3 regions of the Acidovorax sp. SRI_002 genome follow, and region 2 is predicted to be linked to each of the others. Evidence: predicted binding sites of a transcription regulator. Region 2 holds the regulator's gene; each other region holds the start of a gene.

Region 1 (4,207 bases), on a different contig from region 2:
TGGTGGCCGAATGGATGGCGATGTGCACACCCAGGGCGTGGGCGTCAAAAAACACCGGCGTGCCCCAGGTGGCATCCACCGCCACCGGGATGTGGCGCTGGCGTGCCGCCGCGCACACGGCGCGCACGTCCAGCATCTCCATGGTCAGCGACGCGGGGGTCTCGATGTAGACCAGGCTGGTGTTGTCCCGCAGGTAGGGCGCGATGTCGGCGCCTTCCGGAAAGTACTCGACGGTGGTGCCCTGCGGCACCAGTTCCTGGTCGCAGAAGATGCGCGTGGGCCCGTACACACCCTGGTTCAGCAGCAGGTGGCGGCCCGGCCCCGCATGGGCACTGAGCACGGCCACGATGGCCGCCAGTCCGCTGGCTGTGGCCAGGCAGGTTTCTGCGCCCGACAACGCGGCCATGCAGCGCTGCAGCTCAAACGTGGTGGAGGTGCCCGAGCGGCCGTAGCGCGGCGAGTCGAACACGGTCTGGTGGTGCGCGTGTTTGTAGGCAGCCAGGGTGTCGAACACGACGGTCGAGGCCCGCACCAGCGGCGGGTTGATGGCCTGGGCGGCGCGGGCCGTCTGGCGGCCCGAATGGACAAGGAAGGTGGTGGTGTGCATGGGCTGGGGGCGGGTTCCGGGGAAGGAGTGGGGAGGAGGTGGTTTCATAATAGGACGGCATGTCAGCACCAGAACGCCAACAAACATCGCCAGGGCGCCAAGACGCCGGCCTGTGGGCCACGCTGGCAAAAACGCACGCGGCCGGCACGCTTTTGCCAGCGCACCAGCACCGCAGCGGCCAGCTGGTGTTTGCCACGCGGGGCGTGATGCTGGTGGAGACACCCCACGCGCGCTGGACCGTGCCGCCGCAGCGGGCGCTGTGGGTGCCCCCGCACCACACCCATGCGATCGAAATCCTCTCTGCCACCGACCTGCGCACGGTGTACTGCCAGCCGGCGCTGGTGGCGCAGTGCGCATCGTTTGCGCGCCGGGACGAGGTGCACGCAGTGATCGCGTCGCCGCTGATCCAGCAGCTGGTGCTGGGGCTCTTCAACGGCGGGTTCGACCACCCCACGCGGCAGCTGATGGTGTCCCTGCTGCTGCATACGCTGCAGCACACGCCCTGTCTGCCCACCCACCTGCCGATGCCTGCCAGCGAAGGGCTGCGGCGCGCGCTCGCGCTGTTGCTGCAGGCCCACCAGTGGCAGCTCTCGCTGCACGAACTCGCGGCCGAGGCCGCGATGTCCGACCGCACCTTCACCCGGCGCTTCACGGCGGAAGCGGGCCTGAGCTTTCGCGCCTGGCGCCAACGTGCGCGCATCATTGCCTCGCTCGATCTGCTGGCCTCGGGCCGCCCGGTCAAGGGCATCGCTCACGCCCTGCAGTTCGAGAGCCCCGCCGCGTACATCGCCTCGTTCCGCACGCTGCTGGGCTGCACACCGAACACCTTCCGCCAGGGACAGCACGGCGACACGCACCCATAGCCACCGTACGGGCAGACCCTGCCCTGGGGCCGCGCTGGGTGCCGGGAGCCTCCTCTATCATTCGCAGTCCGCAGCCCTGGCGCTGCCCGACACACTCTCCGATCCGCCCCCACATTCTTCCGATGCATCTCCTCATGTCCGCCTGGCCTGTCCTGGCCCTGCTGCTGCCCGCCCTGGTGCTGGTGTCGGCCATCTACTTCCTGGCCAAGGGCGACCGCAGGGCGTTTGCGCAGCTCCTGGCCCTGCTGGCCTGCTGGGTCATCGGTGCGTTGCTGATGGAGTTCTTCATCTTCATGGCGGCACGCATGGCACGTTCGGGCAGCGCGGCCATGCCGGTGCTGGGCACGGGCACACGCCAGCTGCTGGAGACCATGGCCAGCCCGCGCTCCATCGCCGCACCACCGCTGTCGCTGGCCGCCATGGCGGCCTACAGCGTGCTGGCGGCGTACCTGTGGGTGCTGGTCACCTGGGGGCTGCACCTGCGCGGCAAGCCAGCGGGTGGCGCCCGCAAGAAGCCCGCCAAGGGCGCGCGCAAACCGGCACGCTCGTAACGCACCATAATTTTTGATGTTTTAAGGCCCTAGCGCTTATCCTGCATCATTTTTTAGCTATTTAATTTATAGCATTCAGGCACCCTGCCTTGATGCAGGGCAAACCGCCGCGCGGAGTGCCCGCCCACAATGGCAAGCCCCACCCCACGGTTGCAGGGTGGATGCCGGGCTGCTTCGCCCGGTCTTCTTGCCATGACCTCCTCCTCACACAGCGACGTTCTCATCGTCGGCGCGGGCCCTGCGGGCCTGTCGCTGGCCATTTCCCTGGCGCAGGCCGGGTTCTCCACCACCGTGGTCGAACAGCAGTCTGAGGCCACGCTGGCCCACCCCGCGCCCGATGGCCGCGAGATCGCGCTCACCCACCCCAGCGTGGCCACGCTACAGCGGCTAGGCACCTGGGCCGGCCTGGCGCCCCACGAGGTGGGCACCATCCGCGAAGCGCAGGTGCATGACGGCCCGCTGGGCCAGCGCAGCGCCCTGCAGCTGGGCACCCAGGGTACGGGGCTGGAGGCTCTGGGCTTCATCGTGCCCAACCACGCACTGCGCCGCACGGCCTATGCCGTCGCGGCACGCACACCGGGTATCCGCATCGTGACCGGCGCCCAGGTGGTGCGCGTGGCCACGCAGTCCACCCATGCCGAGCTGGAGTACTTGCCCCAGGCTTCCGCCGGTGCCCCCAGCGATGGCCCTGCGCCATCGCCACAGCGCCTGCAGGCCCCGCTGCTGGTGGCGGCGGACAGTCGCTTCTCGGCCACGCGGCGGCAGCTGGGCATTGGCGCACGCATGACGGACTTTGGCCGCACCGTGATCGTCTGCCGCATGCGCCATGCCCAACCCCATGGCGGCGTGGCGCACGAGTGTTTTGGCTATGAACGCACGCTGGCGGTGCTGCCCTTGCCCAATGACCCCCAAGAGGGGCATGCGCTGTGCTCGGTGGTGGTCACGGCGGGCACTGCCGACGCAGGTGCGCTGATGGCCCAGAGCCCGCAGGCCTTCGCCGCTACGGTGCAGGCCCAGCTGGGCGACCGCCTGGGGCCTTTGCAGCTGGAGGGCGAACGCCACGCCTACCCGCTGGTGGCCGTGTATGCACAGCGTTTTGCAGACCACCGCTGCGCGCTGCTGGGCGACGCCGCCGTGGGCATGCACCCCGTGACGGCGCATGGCTACAACCTGGGTCTGGCCGGTGTGGAACGCCTGACAGCCGCCGTGGTGGCGGCCCGCAGCCAGGGCCACGACATCGGCAATGGCGAAGCCCTGGCCACCTATGCGCGGGCGCACCACCGCCACGCATGGCCGATGTACGAGGGCACCAATGCCATCGTGCGGCTGTATACCGACACGCGCCCCGTGCCGCGCCTGCTGCGGCAGCTGGTGCTGCAGGGCGCGCGGCGGCTGCCGCCGCTGCAGGCCGCCATCGTGGGGCAGCTGACGGGCAAGGCGCCGGTGTGGGCGCAGCTGGCGCGCTCCTAGGAGCGTGCTGCCAAGCAGCCACCGGCGAGCAGCTTTACGCGCCGTCCACGCCGAGGGTCGCCATGCCATACAGCGGCGCCCCCAGCCACGGCCACCACAGGGTCTCCAGCACCACACCCGGCCAGCCATAACACTCCGACACGCTCTGCTGGCGCAGCAGCGCCAGGCGCGGGTGTGCGGCGGTCAGCTCGTCCATGCTGCCCACGCCCCAGTGGAACTCCGCCCCCGTGGGTCCCACGCTGGCGTGCTGCGCCGCGCGGCCCACGGCACGGTGCGTCATGACATCAATCACCAGGCGCGAGCCTTCCGGCGCGCACTGCGCAAACTCGCGCAGCACGGCCTGCACCTGCGCGGGCTGCAGGTACATGAGCACCCCTTCGCAGACGATGAACACCGGCTGCACGCCCGCGCCATCGCCCTCCCCTTCCTCCTTTGGCAGCCCCAGCCGCTGCCACCAGCCAGGCTGCGTGATGTCCACCGTGGCATGGCGCGTGCGCGGGCAGCGCACCGGCAGCAGCTCGCGGCGCAGGTCCATGACCTCGGGCAGATCAGCATCGAGCCACTGGTTGGCGCCCGTATCGAGCCACTGAAAGTGGTGCGACAGGCCACAGCCCAGGCTCACGCCGCCAGCCTTCGGGTGCGCAAGGAAGAAACTGCGGCCCGCATCCTTGATGGCGCGCGTGCGCCACAGTACGTTGAGCACCGTGGGCAAGTCG
Region 2 (4,207 bases):
GCGCAAAAGAAGATCTACCCGCGTTCCATCAGTGGCCTCTTCGCGCGTTGGCGCTGGGGTATGGTGTTTCTCACGCAGATCGTTTTCTACGGGCTGCCGTGGTTTGAATGGGGGCAGCGCCAGATGGTGCTGTTTGACCTGGGGGCTCGGCGGTTCTACATCTTCGGCCTGGTTCTGTACCCCCAGGATTTCATCTATCTCACGGGCCTGCTCATTATCTCGGCGTTGTCGCTGTTCCTGTTTACGGCGGTGGCGGGGCGGCTTTGGTGTGGATTTGCGTGCCCGCAAACGGTCTACACCGAAATGTTCATGTGGATCGAGCACAAGATCGAAGGTGATCGCAGTGCACGGCTTCGGCTGGACAATGGGCCCTGGACCTTCGAGAAGGTTCGCAAGAAGTTTTTTAAGCAGGTCATCTGGATTGCCGTGGCGTTGTGGACGGGGTTCACGTTCGTGGGCTATTTCGTGCCCATCCGCGAACTCGGGGCAGAGCTGCTGGCGGTGCAGGGTGGCTGGCAGATTTTCTGGGTACTGTTCTATGGCTTTGCCACCTATGGCAATGCCGGCTATATGCGCGAACAGGTGTGCAAATACATGTGTCCCTATGCGCGCTTTCAGAGCGCCATGTTCGACAAGGACACGCTGATCGTTACCTACGACCCAGAACGCGGTGAGCAGCGTGGGCCGCGCAAGAAGAACATCGACTACAAGGCCCAGGGGTTGGGCGATTGCATTGACTGCTCGCTGTGTGTGCAGGTGTGCCCTGTGGGCATCGACATTCGCAAGGGCTTGCAGTACGAATGCATCGGCTGTGGCCTGTGCGTGGACGCCTGCAATACCGTGATGGACAAGATGCAGTATCCGCGCGGGCTCATCCGGTTTTCTACGCAGAATGGCGTGGCCAAACGGTGGAGTCAGTCGCAGATCCTGCGCCGTGTGCTGCGGCCACGAGTGCTGATATACAGCGCGGTTCTGGTGGCCCTGTGCGTAGGCATGATGGCCAGCCTTGTCACACGCACGCCTTTGAAGGTGGATGTGGTGCGTGATCGGGCGGCGCTGTCGCGCATCGTGGCGGGTGGAAAGCTGGAGAACATCTACCGCCTGCAGATCATGAACGCCACTGAAGGCCCCCAGCGCTATCGCATCAGTGTGCGTGGCCTTGAAGGGCTGGAAGTCGCTTCTGATGCCGAGGTGGACATCGGTGCGGCGGAGTCCCGGTGGGTGGCCGTCCGTCTGCAGATACCCTATGGATCAGCCCCTTCAGGATCACATGCCGTGCAGTTCGATGTGCAGGCCTTGGGCGCGGACGCCCATGTGAGCGAGAAATCCGTGTTTCTGGTGCCGCGATAACGCAGCGCGCGCCCGGGTGCAAGACCTTCGCGGGTCTTGCTTTGAGCAAGATAATTTTTGAGGAGTAAGCACCATGCCATCCAGTTCCGCCCTCGGCACTGCCCCTTCTGCCGCTGCACCCTGGTGGAGGTTTGGCCATGTGTGGCTGATCATCGCCGGTCCCGTGATCGTGATCATTGCAGGGTTTGTGACCCTGTGGCTCGCGATATCGCGCCCCGACCCTGTGGTCGCGGAAGATTATTACCGCCAGGGCATCGAGATCAACAAGACACTGGCCACCCCAGAAAAAAGCCTGTTGCCAGCCATGAAGGGCCGCAACCACGCTGCCACCCCGGTCCAGGACCAGCCGCGCTGAACCCACCTGGCCGGGCAGCATGCCTGCACGGCCTTACCAGGAGACAAACCAATGTGGATGCAACGCGTGATGTGGATTGCCTGGCCGGCCTTTTTGATGGCCGGTGTGATGGAAATGCTGGTTTTTGCGATGGTGGATCCGCAAGACCTGCACTGGTTTGGGCAGCCGTTGGCATTGTCACGGCAGGGCGTGTACACGCTGGCCTTTTTTGCGTTCTGGATGATCACGATGGCATCCAGCGCGTTGACCACGCTGCTGGCCATGTCACCGTTTGAACTTAACCGTTGCCCGGTTCCCGAAGGCGAGCGTCCCGATGACTGCCGCAAGACATCATCGTGCCCTTGAGCGGTAGTGCCACCTATTGGCAAAGGTAATGTGGTAAGGACTGCCAGGATGGCAGACGACAGCAGGTTCAGTGGCAGGCTTGCTGGTTGTTCACGATGCGCTTGAGGGCCTCGGTCTCCAGGATGCGCACATGGCGCTGCTTGACCTCGACAATGCCTTCTTCCACGAACTTGGAGAAGGTGCGGCTCACGGTTTCGAGCTTGAGGCCCAGGTAGCTACCGATCTCTTCGCGGGTCATGCGCAGCACGAGCTCGGACTGCGAGAACCCCCGGGCGTGCAGGCGCTGAACCAGGTTGAGCAGGAACGCGGCCAGGCGCTCCTCAGCGCGCATGCTGCCCAGGAGCAGCATCACGCCATGCTCGCGGACAATCTCGCGGCTCATGATCTTGTGCACATGGTGCTGCAATGCGGTGACTTCGCGGGACAGTTCTTCGATGCGGTCAAACGGCATGACGCAGACTTCCGCGTCTTCCAGGGCCACCGCATCGCAGGTGTGGTGGTCATTCACGATGCCATCAAGGCCGATGATCTCGCCTGCCATCTGAAAACCCGTGACCTGGTCACGCCCGTCTTCGGTGGCTACACATGTTTTGAAGAAGCCGGTTCGAATGGCATAGAGCGAGGTGAAGGATTCGCCGTTGCGGAAAAGGGTTCCACCGCGTTTGATCTTGCGGCGAACGGCAACGACCTCGTCAATGCGTTGCAGCTGTTCCTCGCTCAGCCCCACCGGCATGCACAGCTCGCGCAGGTTGCAGTTGGAGCAGGCGACTTTGATGGTGAGCGGGTTCATAGGCACAGAGGCTGGGTAAGGTTTGAGCATATCGCCCCATATGCCTAACAGGCTGGGCCTTTGGGTGCGGGTGGGCGACTGATGTGCATCAAATTGTCGCTGTTCGTCCCGGCCCATCACTTGATGCAGGTCAAGGACGTGGAGTGCAGCTTACGGCACAGTCGAAGTGTACGCAAGGAATTTGCCCATGACCGCTGTTTCGCCCGAGCTGCTGCGCCGTTTCGACGTGCCAGGGCCCCGTTATACCTCTTACCCAACAGCTGACCGTTTCGTCGAGGCCTTTGGGCAGGACGACTACGCGCTTGCCTTGGAGCAGCGCAGGCTGGGCTCCATGACGAAGGCCTTGCCGCTGTCTTTGTACGTGCACATCCCCTTTTGCGAGTCCCTGTGTTACTACTGCGCATGCAACAAGATCATCACCAAACACCATGATCGGGCAGAGGTGTACTTGCGGTATTTGAGCCGCGAGATTGACTTGCACACAGCACACTGCGGCACGGGGCAGGTGGTGAGCCAGCTTCACCTGGGTGGTGGCACGCCCACTTTTTTATCGGACGAGGGCTTGCGGGAGCTGATGGGCATGCTCAAACGCAGCTTTTCGTTGGCGCCGGGCGGGGAGTATTCGATTGAGGTGGACCCTCGCACCGTCAATGCGGACCGCCTTGCAGTGCTGGCGGAACTGGGGTTCAACCGACTGAGCTTTGGGGTGCAGGATTTCGATCCCGAGGTTCAAAAGGCTGTTCACCGCATACAGCCTGCCGAGCAGGTGTTTTCGCTGGTGGAGTCCGCACGTTCGCTGGGTTTTGAATCCATCAATGTGGATTTGATCTACGGCCTGCCTCGGCAGACGCCAGAGTCGTTTGACCGCACGCTGGCCCAGGTTACGCAGCTGCGGCCTGACCGTATCGCGTTGTACGCGTATGCCCATCTGCCAGAACGTTTCAAGCCTCAGCGCCGTATTGTTTCGGCCGAGTTGCCAGCGGCTGCAGGCAAGGTGTCGATGCTCTCCCGTTCGCTGGACGCCTTCATGGATGCTGGGTACGTGTATGTGGGCATGGACCACTTTGCATTGCCTGAGGATGCATTGGCAGTCGCCAAGCGCCAGGGGCGTCTGCACCGCAACTTCCAGGGCTACAGTACGCAACCTGATTGCGACCTGATCGGCCTGGGTGTGTCTGCGATTGGCCGTGTCGGAGCCACCTACAGCCAAAATGCCAAGACCCTGGATGAGTATTACGATTTTCTGAACCAGGGGCGCCTGCCCGTCGTTCGTGGGTTGGCCCTGACGCGCGACGATCTCGTGCGCCGCGCGGTCATCATGGCCTTGATGTGCCAAGGCGAGCTGTTGTTTGAGCCCATGGAGCAAG
Region 3 (4,207 bases), 110 kb from region 2:
GCCTGCTGCGTGGGCGGCCGACGCATCGCAGGAGCCCGCCGAATGCATCGCCCCCTCCCGCCCCGGCGGCGGGTTCGACCTGACCTGCGGCCTGGCCACGCAGTCCGTGCAAGCCGTGCGCCCCGCACGCCCACCGATGCACACACGCTATCTGCCCGGGGGCATCGGTGCCATGGCGTTTGACCAGGTTGCCACCGGACGGCTGGGCGGGCCAGGCACGCTGGTGGCGTTCTCCAGCGGCTCGCTGCTCAACATCGCACAGGGCCGCTTCGGCCCGCACCCGGTGAGCGCCGTGCGCTGGATCGCCACGCTGGGCACCGACTACGGCGTGGTGGCCGTGCACCGCGATTCGCCCCACCAGCGCCTGCAAGACGTGGTGGCCGCGCTGCGCAAGGACCCGGCCCGCGTGGTGTTTGGCGCGGGCGGCACCCTGGGGAGCCAGGACTGGATAAAAGCCGCCCTGCTGACCCGCGCTGCCGGGCAGGACCCCAAGCGCATGCGCTTTGTGTCATTCGAAGGCGGCGGCGAGGCGCTCAAGGCCCTGCGCGGCGGCCACATCGGTGTCTTCACCGGCGATGCGGCCGAGGCCCGGCAGGCCCTGGAAAAAGGCGCACCCCTGCGCTTTCTGGCCGTGCTGGCCCAGGCCCGCCTGCCCGGCGCCCTGGCCGACCTGCCCACGGCGCGCGAACAGGGCGTGGACCTTGTCTGGCCCACGGTGCGCGGCCTGTACATGGCCGCCACCGCCCCCGATGCCGCCGTGCGTGCCTGGGTCATGGCTTTCGCCGATGCGCTGGCCGCACCCGGTTATGCCGCGCTGTGCAGCCAGTACGGCCTGTACCCGTTTGCGCGCACCGGCGCGGCGCTGGATGAGTTCGTGCAACGCAGTCTGGCCGACTACCGCCAGCTGGCGCAGGAGCTGGGCCTGCGGTCCTGGCCCCGCTGAGGCGGCTGCTGCAGAGCCCGTACGGAGGTCTCAGAGGACCTCTGGCCCGCTCACTTCTCCAGCCACCACTGGATCACCACCTTGGCCAGGAACCCCAGAAACCCCACGCCCAGGCCCAAAAACAGCACAAAAGTGCCAAACCGCCCGGCCTTGGACTCCCATGCCAGCTGGCCGATGATGAACAGCATGTAGACGATGAACGCCCCCACGCCGTAGGTGAGGAAGAAGCCCGAGATCTGCGCCTCGGTGAAGCCAAAAATCACGATGCCCCTCCAGGCGTGCGCGCTGTTGCAGCGGGTGCAGCCAGGTCGCGCTCGGGCAGGCTGGATGCATCCACCAGGTCGCGGTAGGCGTGCCAGCTGGCGTGGCCCAGCATGGGCATCACGGCGATCAGGCCCAGCAGCAGCGAGCCCAGGCCCAGCAAGGTAAAGCCCAGGATGATCGCCGCCCAGAACGCCATGGGCAGCGGGTTGACCACCACGGCCTGCCAGCTGGTCAGCACCGCCTGCAGCAGCGTGGCGCGGCGATCCAGCAGCAGCGGCATGGCCACCACACTGGACGCAAAAATCGGCGCGGCCATCAGGCTGCCCAGGGCCAGCCAGATTTCAAACAACCAGCCATCGCGCGCCATAACCACGTGGCGCAGAAAGTCGAGCGGCGTTTCGATGGGCACCGGCGCCAGCAGCGTGATGAGCGCCGCCGATGTCATGACCCAGCCCGAAGCCGCCAGCGCCAGCAGGGCGCCAAACTGCACCATGCACCAGTAGTCGTTGCCCCATTTGTTCACATGGCTGTTCTGCCAGTTGAACCATGTCTTCAGCACCACGCCCAGGTTGGCGCTTTCGCGGCGCTCCAGCGCGCGGCTCAGCGCATACAGGCTGGTGGCCAGCACCGGCGCCACCACCAGAAAGCCCGACAGCGCCCCCGCCAGCAGCCAGAAGCGGTGGTGCCCCACCGCAAAGATGGCCGCCCCGAACAGCGTGAGCGCCAGCCCATGCGCAAAGCTGATCCAGCCCGCGCGCGCCATGTCGCGCCAGGCCAGCACCAGCCAGGCCATGGGTTGCATGAGGCCGATGGTGCGGATGGCGGGCAATGGCGGGGGATTACGGGGCATGTTGGGAGGGGTCGCTCAGCGACGGGTGAGTGTGACTTCATCGGGCAGCGGCTTCAACCACCGCACGCCCAAACCTTGACCTGAGGCAAGAAATCGAACCGAGGGAAGCCCGTCAGGCCAACAGCCTGCACAGCGCAGTGAGGCTGTCCACCGTGGCATGCGGCGGTGTGTCGTCGTGCGGCCAGGGGTGGTTGGCGCTGTTGATCCACACGGCCTGCATGCCCGCGTTCAGCGCGCCCTGCGCATCCAGCGTGGCGTCGTCGCCCACGTGCAGCACCTCGTGGGGTAGCACATCGACGGCCGTGGCGGCAGCGTGAAAAATGCGCGCATCGGGCTTGGCCACGCCAAACTCCGACGCGCTGATGCTGTGGCGAAAGTAGTGGCCGATGCCGATGCGGTGCACATCGGCATTGCCGTTGGACACCGCCACCACCGGGTAACGCGCCGACAAGAAGGCCAGCGTGTCGTGCGCGTCGTCAAACAGCTCCACGCGCATGCGCTCGGCAAAGAACAGGTCAAACGCCGGTTCGGCCAGCGCAGGCTCGTCGCCCGCCTGGGTCAGCGCCAGGCGGATGGACTCGCGCCGCAGCGCGCTCAGGTCGTGCAGCAGGTCGGGTCGCAGCGCCACCATCTGGTTGCGGATGGCGCGCAGCGATTCGGTGCTGGAGAACAAGGTTGCCGTGGCGGGCGCATGGTGCGTGAGCCAGTCCAGCAGCACGTTTTCAGCCCGCGTGATGGTGGGCCAGATGGGCCAGAGCGTGTCATCCAGGTCGATGGAGATGGCGCGGATGCGGGAGGTGTCCAGCTGCAGCGCGGTGGGCTGGGCAGCGGGCAGTTCAGCGGGGGAATCGGGCATGGTCTGCAGAGAATACTCCACGGTCACCGAAGGGCCGGTCCGTTTGCCACAATCGGGGCATGCGCTCACCCTTCCACACCGAACCCCCTTACACCCACGGCCAGGCCGAACGCACTGGAGTGCTGCTGTGCAACCTGGGCACGCCAGACGAACCCACGGCCCCGGCCGTGCGCCGCTATCTGGCGCAGTTCCTGGGTGACCACCGCGTGGTGGAGATCCCCAAACTCGTGTGGCTACCCATCCTGCACGGCATCATCCTGCGCACGCGCCCGGCCAAGTCGGCCGCCAAATACGCCAGCATCTGGACGCCCGAGGGCTCGCCCCTGGCGCACTGGACGGCCAAGCAGGCCACGCTGCTGCGCGGCTGGCTGGGCGAGGCGGGCCACGCGGTGCTGGTGCGCCATGCCATGCGCTATGGCAACCCGTCCATCGCCAGCCAGCTTGATGCGCTCAAGGCCGAAGGCGCCACACGCATCCTCATCCTGCCGCTGTATCCGCAGTACTCGGCCACCACCACGGCCAGCGTGTTCGACGCCGTCTACACCTGGGCCGCCGCCACCCGCAACGTGCCCGAGCTGCGGTTTGTGAACCGGTACCACGACGCCCCCGGCTACATCGACGCGCTGGCCCGCACCATCGAATCGCACTGGAAGACCCACGGCCAACCCGACCAGCTGGTGATGAGCTTTCACGGCGTGCCCGAACGTACGCTGCACCTGGGCGACCCCTACCACTGCGAGTCGCGAAAGACCGGCCGCCTGCTGGCCGAGCGCCTGGGCCTGCGCGAAGACCGCTACCGCATCACCTTCCAGTCGCGCTTTGGCAAGGCCAAGTGGCTGGAACCCTACACCCAGCCCACCATCGAGGCCCTGGGCAAGGCGGGCACACGCCGGGTGGACGTGGTGTGCCCCGGCTTCACCAGCGACTGCCTGGAGACGCTGGAAGAAATCAACATGGAAGTGCGCGAGGCGTTCCTGCACGCAGGCGGGCAGGAGTTTCACTACATCCCCTGCCTGAACGACAACAGCCACTGGATCACGGCGCTGAGCCGCGTGGCGCAACAGCACCTGGCGGGCTGGCCCACCGAGGTGCCCACCGCTGCGGCGCTGGCCGATGCGCGCAGCCATGCGCTGGCCGGTGGGGCACCCAAAGGCGTGTGCCCCGTGGCGCACTGACTGCTGATTACTACTATTTTTATAGCTATTTACGCTTATCCATCAAGCGCTAGCAGCCAATTTGACCCATATTCTGAGATGGCAGACACACTTTGGTGACCTGCCCCTCCCCCAACACC

What was found. The regulator FNR, encoded in region 2, switches genes on or off when oxygen is low (the NO sensors DNR and NnrR bind a similar motif). The targets are predictions, from matches to a motif close to TTGATNNNNATCAA.
Region 1: the regulator FNR is predicted to act here: its motif matches at 2,111-2,124, upstream of ubiM (5-demethoxyubiquinol-8 5-hydroxylase UbiM).
Region 3: the regulator FNR is predicted to act here: its motif matches at 2,133-2,146, upstream of AC2YJX_RS15255 (DUF2189 domain-containing protein).

What each region holds. Positions count from the first base shown of each region.
Region 1 covers NZ_JBYCZW010000003.1:259,662-263,868, forward strand. The annotation lists gene metC (cystathionine beta-lyase) at 1-607, opposite strand, end outside; gene AC2YJX_RS09345 (AraC family transcriptional regulator) at 667-1,470, shown strand; gene AC2YJX_RS09350 (hypothetical protein) at 1,605-2,021, shown strand; gene ubiM (5-demethoxyubiquinol-8 5-hydroxylase UbiM) at 2,214-3,491, shown strand; gene AC2YJX_RS09360 (class I SAM-dependent methyltransferase) at 3,526-4,207, opposite strand, start outside.
Region 2 covers NZ_JBYCZW010000005.1:121,568-125,774, reverse strand. The annotation lists gene ccoG (cytochrome c oxidase accessory protein CcoG) at 1-1,350, shown strand, start outside; gene AC2YJX_RS14655 (FixH family protein) at 1,424-1,705, shown strand; gene AC2YJX_RS14650 (hypothetical protein) at 1,757-2,050, shown strand; gene fnr (fumarate/nitrate reduction transcriptional regulator Fnr) at 2,118-2,840, opposite strand; gene hemN (oxygen-independent coproporphyrinogen III oxidase) at 3,028-4,207, shown strand, end outside.
Region 3 covers NZ_JBYCZW010000005.1:230,099-234,305, forward strand. The annotation lists gene AC2YJX_RS15245 (Bug family tripartite tricarboxylate transporter substrate binding protein) at 1-943, shown strand, start outside; gene AC2YJX_RS15250 (DUF2788 domain-containing protein) at 994-1,206, opposite strand; gene AC2YJX_RS15255 (DUF2189 domain-containing protein) at 1,203-2,057, opposite strand; gene AC2YJX_RS15260 (HAD-IA family hydrolase) at 2,170-2,913, opposite strand; gene hemH (ferrochelatase) at 2,973-4,088, shown strand.